2 regions of the Clostridium senegalense genome follow, and region 1 is predicted to be linked to the other one. Evidence: predicted binding sites of a transcription regulator. Region 1 holds the regulator's gene; the other holds the start of a gene.
What was found. Region 1 encodes Rex, which represses fermentation and respiration genes when NADH is low (regulators of the CRP and FNR family bind a similar motif). Its sites were predicted from a motif close to ATTGTTAANNNNTTAACAAT; they were not measured.
Positions count from the first base shown of each region.

Region 1 (5,535 bases):
AAAGATAGGGCTTATAGGTGCTAACGGAGCAGGTAAGTCTACGTTGTTTAAAATATTAACTTCACAGATGGAATATGATAGTGGAGAGCTTTTTATAGATAAAAGCAAAAAGGTAGGGTATTTATCTCAGAATCTATCATTAGAGTCAGACAATACTATATATGGTGAACTACTATTAGTCTTTGAAGAACTTTTAAATATGGAAAGAAAAATGAAGACATTAGAAGAAAAGATGAATGAACCATATGATGAAGCTAAAGCTGACTATCATAATAAATTAATAAAGGATTATACAACCTTAACAGAATTATATCAACATAGAGGTGGATATACTTATAAAGGTGAAATAAGCAGAGTTTTGAAAGGATTAGGATTTTTTGAAGAAGATTTTGAAAAGCCAATAAGCATATTAAGTGGTGGTCAAAAGACTAGAGTAGCCCTTTGTAAGCTTTTACTTAGAAAGCCAGAAATATTGCTTTTAGATGAGCCAACAAATCATTTAGATTTAGATGCTATAGAATGGTTAGAAGAATATTTAAAGAGCTATAAAGGTAGCATTATTATAATTTCCCATGATAGATTTTTCTTAGATGCAGTTACAAATAAAACTATAGAAATATCATATGGTATGGCTGAAATATATAATGGTAATTATACAGCATTTATTGACTTGAAAAAGAAAAATTACGAAGTAGCATTAAAGGCATTTAGTTTGCAACAAGCAGAAATTAAAAGACAAGAAGAGATAATTCAAAAGTATAAGTCTTTTAACCGTGAAAAAAGTATTAAGGCAGCAGAAAGTAGACAAAAAGCATTAGATAAAATTGAAAGAATAGAAGCACCACATAAAGACCAAAAGGCATCTAGAATTAATTTTGAAACTAGAATAAAAAGTGGAAATGATGTTTTATATGTTGAAGAATTAAGTAAAAGTTATGGGGAAAAAGTATTATTTACAGGCGTTAATATGGATATAAAAAGAGAAAATAAAATTGCGCTTATAGGTGAAAATGGTAGAGGAAAAACTACATTATTTAAAATAATTATGGATGAAATACAACCAGATAGTGGAATCAAAGTATTAGGCAAAAATGTAAACATAGGTTATTACGATCAGGAACAATCTAATTTAGATTTGAATAAAACAATAATAGATGAGGTTTGGGATGATTTTCCAGAATTAACTACCACGGAAATAAGAACATATCTTGCAGCATTTCTATTTAGAGGTGATGATGTGTTTAAAAAAATTGAAAAGTTGAGTGGAGGAGAAAAATGTAGAATAAATCTTCTAAAACTTATGTTATCGCAAAATAATTTTTTACTTCTAGATGAGCCTACAAACCATTTAGATATAGTTTCAAGAGAAGCTTTAGAGGATGCTATATTATCTTATGATGGAACAGTACTTGTAATATCTCACGATAGATATTTCTTAAATAAAGTAGTAGGTAAAATTTTTGAACTAAATGAAGATGGAATAAAAGAATATTTAGGAAATTATTCTTATTATATAGAGAAGAAAAACAACCCTTTAAGATTTGAACAAGAAGAACAAAGTAGTGGGATTACGAAAACTCAAATAAAATTAGATAAGAAGAAAAAAAGGGAAGAAGAGAAAAAACAAAGAGAAATTCAAAAGTATTTAAAAAATCTTGAAGAAAACATAGCAACAACAGAAAGTGAAATAGAAAAGCTTCAAGAATTACTTTGTAAAGAAGAAATATATTCTAATCCAGAAAAAAGTGTAGAGGTAAATGAATTATTAAGTGAAAAGGAAGAATTACTATCTAACTTATACGAAGAATGGGAAGAGAATTTATAAGAATTTAAGAAGAAACTGGATTAGTCCAGTTTCTTTTAACTTTAAATTAATACAAATTATTTATATAAAAATATACTTAAATTTATAAATTATATAATAAATAGGTAATATAACAACTATTTGCTATACTTATAGTAATACTAAAAGTTTTTTTATATCTTAAAACCAATAATGTTTATATTTCTTCTAATTTGTATAAAAAAATAAAAATTTATTATCTAATTAATGATGTAATGAACAATTTAAATAAATGTATAAATAAATGAAAAATAGGTATAGTTAAGGTATATTTGTATTTAGAAACATATATTTATAGTACATGTTTCATTTGTTTTAAAATTAAAATTTTACACATATAAATTAGTTTAATAAATAACAAAAAAATTAAGATTTATATATAAATGTTTAAATTTATTGAAAAAACAAGGTGAATATTAAGAAAATAGAGAAAAGAATGAAACAATTTTGAAAATATATATAAACAAATTTCAAGTAATATGGTAAAATATAAACGATATTTTATTAATTATAGTCTTTCTATATAAATTTTTAGATTTAATTATATTTAAATTATATGTATTATTAAGTATGTATACGATAATTTTGAAATGAAACTTACAATTGAAAAATAAAAAATATTATTTTACATAATATATGAATAAAGTAACTCTGTAATTCTGTAAAATAAATTTTAGTTGATGAATAATTGAGTTGGAATATTTATAAAAATTCAGAATTAAGCTTATTAATAAAATATAGGAAAGTTTTAATTTATATATATTTTTAGATTTTAGATATTATCAAGTGTATGCTTACTTGAAAAGTGTCCAAAATTTTCAATGAATAATTTAAAAGGTTATTTTGGAATCCTATAACTAGGTTTCTAAAATTTAAAATGTATAAATAAAAATATTGTTTTGAAACCTATAGTTAGATTTAGTTATTATAAATTCAATTTAAAAATAAAAAGGAAAAAGTCTTTGTGATTAGGTACAAAGATTTGAAATAATCATATATGATTATTTTTTAGATTTACCTTTTAAAAATATATTTTTGGAGGTGTTTTTTTTGGATAGAAAGAAAAATATATCAATGGCAGTTATAAAGAGAATTCCTAAATATTATAGATATTTAAAAGAACTTGCAGAAAATGATGTGGATAGAATATCATCTAATGAATTAAGTGAAAAAATAGGCTTTACAGCTTCACAAATAAGACAAGATTTAAATTGTTTTGGTGACTTTGGTCAACAGGGATATGGATATAATGTAAAAGAATTATTAGCTCAAATATCTTCAATTTTAGGATTAGATAAAGAGTACAATACAATAATTATAGGTGCAGGTAATATCGGGCAAGCTATAGCAAATTATACTTATTTTCAAAGAATGTCCTTTGATTTAAAGGCAATATTTGATATAAATCCTAAACTTATTGGCTTAAGAATAAGAGATGTATCTATAGAAGATATAGATAATCTAGAAAGCTTTATTAAAAATAATGAAGTAGATATTGCAATAATTTGTGTTCCAAAAGAAAGAGCACAAGGAGTTTGCGATATTATAACATCATCAGGAATTAAAGCTATATGGAATTTTGCGCCAGTAGATTTAAAAGTTCCAAGTGATGTAATAGTAGAAAATGTTCATTTAAGCGAAAGTTTAATGACTTTAAGTTATTTACTAAATGAAAGTAAATTAACTGAATAGCTTTTGTGAAAAGGTCATCAAAAATAGAAAATAAAATTGCGATGATCTTTTTCACTTTTTTGTAGAAAAAAAGAGATTTAAGGATAAAAAACAGAAGTAAATATTTTGTTAACAAATACACAAAATGTTTAAAAAATGAAAGAATTTTAATACATAATAAAAAAAATAAATCATACATTATTTAGTGAGATGTAAAGAAAATAGGGTTTTATGAAACTTTTCTATACTAATCTTAGTTAAAGAATATAGTGACAAAGCCTGTAGGGTCTTTACATTGTTAAATAAAAACACAAATTGTTTTAATTTTACAAACAAATGAAATTACTAAAATTAATAATTAATTAAAATAATTCAGAAAAAATCATCAACTTATGTTGCAAATATATACCAGTGAGGATATAATAGTAATTGAAGTTGATGGACTTCAATTATTATTTTTAGTAAAAATTGTGAATTATATAACAATTTGTGGGAAAATATTCATGGGGGACAGCATTATGGAATTTAAAAATATTATCCTTGAAAAGGATGGAAACATAGGTATTGTAAAATTTAATAGACCTAAGGCATTGAATGCTTTAAATTCAGAAACTTTAAAAGAGTTGGACAATGTCATTGATTTAATTGAAAAAGACAATGAGATTTATGCTGTTATTTTAACTGGGGAAGGTAAAGCTTTTATTGCAGGAGCTGATATTTCAGAAATGGAAGGATTGAATGCATTAGAAGGAAGAGCCTTTGGAATACTTGGAAACAAAGTTTTCAGAAGATTAGAAACTTTGGACAAACCTGTTATTGCTGCTATTAACGGTTTTGCTCTAGGTGGAGGTTGCGAACTTTCTATGGCTTGTGATATTAGAATCGCATCAGCAAAAGCTAAGTTTGGACAACCAGAAGTTGGACTTGGAATAACACCAGGTTTTGGTGGAACACAACGATTAGCTAGACTTGTGGGAGAGTGTAAAGCTAAAGAGTTGATATTCACAGCTAACATAATAAAAGCAGAAGAAGCATTTAATATAGGCCTTATAAATAAGGTTTTAGAACCAGAAGTTTTAATGGAAGAAGCTATGAATATGGCAAAACAAATATGCAATAATGCACCAGTTGCAGTTAAACTTTGTAAGGAAGCAATAAACAAAGGTATGCAAATGGACATTGATAGTGCATTAAATTATGAATCAGAAGCTTTTGGTATGTGTTTTAGTACTTATGACCAAAAAGAAGGTATGAAAGCGTTTTTAGAGAAAAGGGATAAAAACTTTAAAAATATGTAATCCTTTAACTTATTTTAATACGTAATTGTAATGGAAAATCAAGTTTGAAATTTGAAAAAATAAGAAAATTAGCCTTTTAAAAATTAAATAGGAGGAATGGGGAGTATGAATTTTTCATTAACTAAGGAACAAGAATTTGTAAGACAAATGGTAAGGGAGTTTGCAGAAACAGATGTAAAACCTATTGCCGCTGAAATAGATATAACAGAAGAATTTCCAATGGAAAATGTAAAGAAAATGGCAAGATACAATATGATGGGTATTCCATTTTCAACTGAATTTGGAGGAGCAGGTGGAAACAACGTTTCTTATGCTATGGCTGTTGAAGAATTATCAAGAGTTTGTGGTACAACAGGCGTTATTTTATCAGCACACACTTCATTATGTGCATCTCCAATAGATATGTTCGGAAATCAAGAACAAAAAGAAAAATACTTAACACCACTTGCAAAAGGTGAAAAAATAGGAGCATTTGGTTTAACTGAACCTAACGCAGGAACAGATGCATCAGGACAACAAACAACTGCTGTTTTAGATGGAGATAACTATATATTAAATGGCTCTAAAATATTCATAACTAACGGTGGAGTTGCAGATGTATTTATAGTATTTGCTATGACAGATAAATCTAAAGGAACAAGAGGAATTTCAGCATTTATAGTTGAAAAAGGTTTTAAAGGATTTTCAATAGGAAAAGTTGAAGAAAAATTAGGTATAAGAGCT
Region 1 is NZ_JAHLNC010000019.1:10,720-16,254, forward strand. It holds gene KQI36_RS17185 (ABC-F family ATP-binding cassette domain-containing protein) at 1-1,825, shown strand, start outside; gene KQI36_RS17190 (redox-sensing transcriptional repressor Rex) at 2,894-3,535, shown strand; gene KQI36_RS17195 (short-chain-enoyl-CoA hydratase) at 4,033-4,812, shown strand; gene KQI36_RS17200 (acyl-CoA dehydrogenase) at 4,918-5,535, shown strand, end outside.

Region 2 (5,535 bases), on a different contig from region 1:
TTAAAACATCTTTACTCCTTCTCAGCTACTGGAGTTCTCTGTAAAAGAGGAATTTAATTTACTCTTCTTATCATCGCTATGAAAATAATAATATTTTTATAAATAGTATCAAAGAAAAAATATTATGTCAAGAAAAAGATTAAAAAAAATAAAAAAAGAGTAGAATAAATTATAAATATAGATATAGCAAGATTGAATATTTTTTAACATAATTAGAAAAGTATCTGTTAAATCTATGTTAAATGGTTTGAATTCCAGTAGTTTTAATAAATAAAGTTAGTTATATTATAAATAGCTTTATAAGACCAATTTATGAAATACATAACTAAGAGGTGAGAGATGAAATTTTTATCTAATTTTTTTAAAGGAATAGCAATCAGTATATCACAGATAGTTCCAGGTGTTAGTGGAGGGACTATAGCTATAATTCTTGGAATTTATGATGATTTAATACATGCTATAAACAATATTTTAAATGACTTTAAAAATCAATATAAATTATTAGTGCAAGTAGGATTAGGAGCTATTATAGGTATATTTTTATTTAGTAATATAGTAAAAAATATAATTACAAAATATCCTATAGAAGCAGGATTCTTTTTTATCGGTATAATTTTAGGTGGAGCACCTTTAATGTATAAAAAAGCCACTAAGAAGGGATTGTTGAAAAAAAATTTAGTTTATTTAGGATTAGGTATTCTAATTGTAGTTATTATGTCAGGGGAGTATATCGACAATTCAAATGTGATAACTAATTTAAATATTTTAAATTTTATTTGGTTGTTTATAGGAGGAATAATAGTTGCAATAGCTTTAATACTGCCAGGAATAAGTGGATCTTTTATGCTTTTAATTTTAGGTTTGTATAACACAGTTTTAACTGCTGTATCAGATTTAAATTTTTTAATACTTGCGCCAATTGGATTAGGCGTAATAATAGGTACCATTGCAACTGCCAGAACAATAGAAAGATTGTTAAATAAATATCCGCAGCAAATATATATGCTTATATTTGGATTTGTTTTAGGTTCAGTGGTATCTATATTTCCAGGAATACCTACAGGTATATCTTCAATAGTATCTGTAATATTATTAGTTTTAGGATTTATCTTTATATATAAGATAAGTGAAGAATGAATATAGGGTTCCAAATTAAATTTTAAACTTATTTATTTATCAAATGAGAAAACTCAAATTAATGTTTTATCAATAACTAACAGATTATTTTAGTTAAAAGTTAAGAGTTATTGTGATTATTACTCACTATGTTCCTAATAATATTAAACGTACTTTTTTAGGATTAGTTTTTATTGCTTTAGATTTTATTTATATTTTTTCTCAACTGATAACAAAAATTTGATGTATAAATTTAAGCTGGAGATTGTATCCCTATATATAAGCAAACTGAAATATAAAAATTTTTGATAAAAGGAATAAAAGTTTCTTATATTCACAATATAATATTGAACAAATATTATATTTAGGAGGATATTATGAACAGAGAACAAAAAAATGAAAAGCATAATAGTGCTAAAAAAATGATTATAGATGGTAAGGATTGGAATGATATAATGCAAGAAACTGGTTTAAGACTTAAGGATTTAAAAAGAATTCAAAAGGATGAAATAAACCCACATTTTTAGTGGAAAATTCCTGCTGGTTTGGAAAGCAGGAATTTTTTATATTAAACATTAAAAATAGATTATTTGGTATTTACATTTCTATATTTTAATTGATCTAATTTGTTATCTAATATAAATTTTCTTAAAAGCTGTTCATCCGCTTTATTAATAAATTTAAATTTACAACCATAATTATACATATGATCTGTTTTGAATTTTCTTTTAGTCTCAGTTATTATAGTAATAGTGGTAGTACCTATAGGTAGTAAAAGAATAAAGTTTAAATCAATTGGTAAGTTAAGAGGACTCTCTAATAATATGCCTGAAATACTTATATTCTTAGCTATCATTAATATAGGTTTTGAAAGATTAATTACTTCTTTATAAGACTTTTTTAATATGTTTACTGGTAAGGTTATATTTATATTCACACGACTATGTAGCCGCCGATTTTTAGAATATAAAAAACGTATATTAGTAAATTCTATATTTTTTACGTCTACTTTAGAAATGTTAGCTTCATAAACTAATACACCCTCTTTTTTAGAAAATATACTTAAAAAAAAGTTTTCTTTATTATTTAACATAGGGTCATTATTGACAGACATAATCAACTTGTTATTATCAAAATATTGAATTATTCCAGTTGCGGTTAAATCTCCATATAAGGACTCCGCTTTTATTAAAGAATAGTTATATTTCACAGTTATACCTCCTTATATATTTAAAAAATTAAATTATATATCATATTATGGTTCAAAAGAATGTATAATTCAATATAAAATTACAAAAAAAGTAAAGAAAATGGTGAAAATATAAAAAGTAAAGAAATAATTTAAAATTTTTTTAATTGTATTGACAATTAATCGAAAAAAAGGTATGTTAAAAATATATCAAATGATATTTTAATCATTTTTAATTAGCTTTAAAAATTAACTTTAATCAATTTATAAGAAAATTCTTTATTTCAAGGTAGGAGGAAGTAATATGTTTAAGAGTATAATATCACCAGGTAAATATATACAAGGAAGCGCTGTGTTAAAAGATATAAGAAATCATATATCAGATTTGGGAAAATCATTTTTTGTAATTGCTAGTGATAATGGAATAAAAAGAACAAAGCCTATTATAGAAGAGAGTTTTAATGAAAAAAAATACAACTTAACATTTGAAAGTTTTAATGGAGAATGTTCTAAAAATGAAATTAATAGATTAAGAAAAATTTTAAAAGAAAATGACTGTGATGTTGTTATAGGTATAGGTGGAGGAAAAATTTTTGATACTGCTAAAGCAGTGGCTTATTATGAAAATATTCCTGTAGTAATAGTACCAACAATTGCATCTACTGATGCACCATGTAGTGCATTATCTGTTATATATACAGATGAAGGTGTATTTAGTGAATATTTAATGCTACCTAAAAATCCTGAAGTTGTAATAGTAGATACTGAAATAGTTGCAAAGGCACCAGCAAGATTATTAGTGGCTGGAATAGGAGATGCATTAGCTACTTATTTTGAAGCTGAAGCATGTTTGAAATCTAATGCTTGTAATATGGCAGGTGGAAAAATTACAAAGGCGGCGATGGCTTTAGCAAGTTTATGCTATGAAACATTGTTAGAGGATGGATTAAAGGCAAAACTTGCAGTAGAATCAGGAGTTTGTACTACTGCAGTAGAAAATATTATTGAAGCTAATACTTATTTAAGTGGTATTGGATTCGAAAGTGGTGGACTTGCAGCAGCTCATGCAATCCATAATGGATTTACTGTTTTAGAGCAATGTCATCATTTGTATCATGGAGAAAAGGTTGCATTTGGAACTATTGTTCAATTGGTTTTAGAAAATAGAACTATGGAAGAAATAGAAGAAGTTATAACATTATGTCTAAACTTACAGTTACCTATTACATTAGAGGATATGGGTATAATTGAGATAAAAGAAGAAGAAATTAAAAGTGTAGCTAAGGCAACTTGCTTAGAAGGTGAAACAATTTATAATATGCCATTTGAAATTAATGAAGATATGGTTTATGCTGCAATACTTTCAGCAGATGCAATAGGAAGACTTTACAAATAGACATTAGAATAAAGTTATGAATTTTAGTTAGAATGATTTAATTTTATAATTTATAAAAAGAGCCTTCAAATTTGTATTTTGAAAGCTCTTTTTGTTATTCCACTATAATTTCATCAAAAAGAATATTATTAATTGGGTTCACAATTACATTTTTCACTTTATTTTTATTGTATATAATACCACATTTAGGATTAAATAAAAATATGGCAGGGCAATCATTTAACATAACACTATTCAACTCTTTATATAGATTATATCTTTTATCAGGTACAATACATTCAGAGGCTTTGTCCATTAATGAATTTACTTTTTCATTATTATAATTGTTTTTAAAAAAAGCAGAATTTATATTAAATAATGGTCTTAAGTAATTGTCAGCATCACCAGTATCAGCAATCCAAAAAGCTGGAAAAATATCAGATTTAAGATAATTATCAGGATGATATACCCCTTTTTCATTGGCGAGAATTTTCTCACACCTTATGCCAACAGCTTCAAAATAGTTTATAAGAAGATTAATATAATCATCATTTTTACTATGTACTATTTTTAAAGTGTCTTTAGAGTTACAGTAATTACACTTACTTAAAAGTTCCTTTGCTTTATTAGGATTATATTTAAAAATATCATCATTATTAAAATCTAATATTGCTCTAGGAAAAATAGATTTAAAAGCTTCTGCATTATTACAAGCTAAAAGTTTAATAAGTTCTTCTTTATTTACTGCATAATTAAGAGCTTGACGAGCAAGATTATTTTTTGAAAAAATACTATTTTTATTAAAATTAAAAAAATACATATTAGTTAACAAAGATGGGTACAATATTAAATTATTATATTTATAATTATCACAAAGGGATAAAACCTCTTTAGATACAGAAGAAATTTTATAAAAATCTAAATTACCTTCAGTTTTTAGCAATGATAAAGGCTCTTTTTCATTAGTCACTATAATTTCATCTACATAAGCTCTACCATTATAATAATCATTAAAAGCTTCAAGAATAATCATATTTGAAGTTTTTTCAGTGATTTTAAAAGGTCCACAACTTACTAAAGTTTTATTAGCTATATATGGTTTTTTCTCATAGATAGAACAAGAAGGCTGAGTTAAATTTTTAAGAAACCCAGAGTATGGATTGTGCAATGTTATCATAATGGTATATTTATCTAAAATTTTAATTCCACTGATATCCTGTGCTTTACCATTTCTAAAGTCATCTGCACCTTCTATTGGACTAAGTAACCAATAATTAGATGAGTTAGTTTTTGAATTATATAAACGTTCTAATGAAAATTTAACATCTTCTGATGTTAAAATGTTGCCATCATGAAATTTAACATTATCTCTAAGTTTAAAAGTCCAAGTTAGGTTATCTTCATTTAAATACCATGTTTTAGCTATACCTGCGGTAATGTCACAATGTTGTCTTTGAACTAATAATTGAGAACAAATATTAAATCCAAGAGTAGCTTGATCTACACTATAAGCTTTAGCTGCATCTAAAGGTTCATCATTAAAATTAAGTATAGTTTTAATAGAGGTTTTAGGCTTATTTAATATACAAATATCTTTATTTTCTATGTTTTCACATAAGTTTATAAATCCATCTACTGAAGTTTTAGCAAATTGAGAATTTACTATGGCATTTTCCACAAGAGAAAAAGTCTTATCAGAAACTTCTCTCATATCATTTGTACAAGATGATATGTAATCTATTGATTTTAACTGTTCTTCAATAGCATTATTTATTTCTTTAATTATAGATTCAGTATTATTAGTTGCGGTAGAAATATTATTAAATGATGATGTTGTTTTTTGTGCTAATTCTAT
Region 2 is NZ_JAHLNC010000006.1:135,370-140,904, forward strand. It holds T-box leader at 1-83, opposite strand, end outside; gene KQI36_RS11695 (DUF368 domain-containing protein) at 340-1,137, shown strand; gene KQI36_RS11700 (hypothetical protein) at 1,494-1,643, shown strand; gene KQI36_RS11705 (PilZ domain-containing protein) at 1,703-2,326, opposite strand; gene KQI36_RS11710 (glycerol dehydrogenase) at 2,610-3,701, shown strand; gene KQI36_RS11715 (ABC transporter substrate-binding protein) at 3,796-5,535, opposite strand, start outside.
Region 2: KQI36_RS11710 (glycerol dehydrogenase) is a predicted target of Rex. The motif match lies at 2,501-2,520, and genes of this name have one in related genera.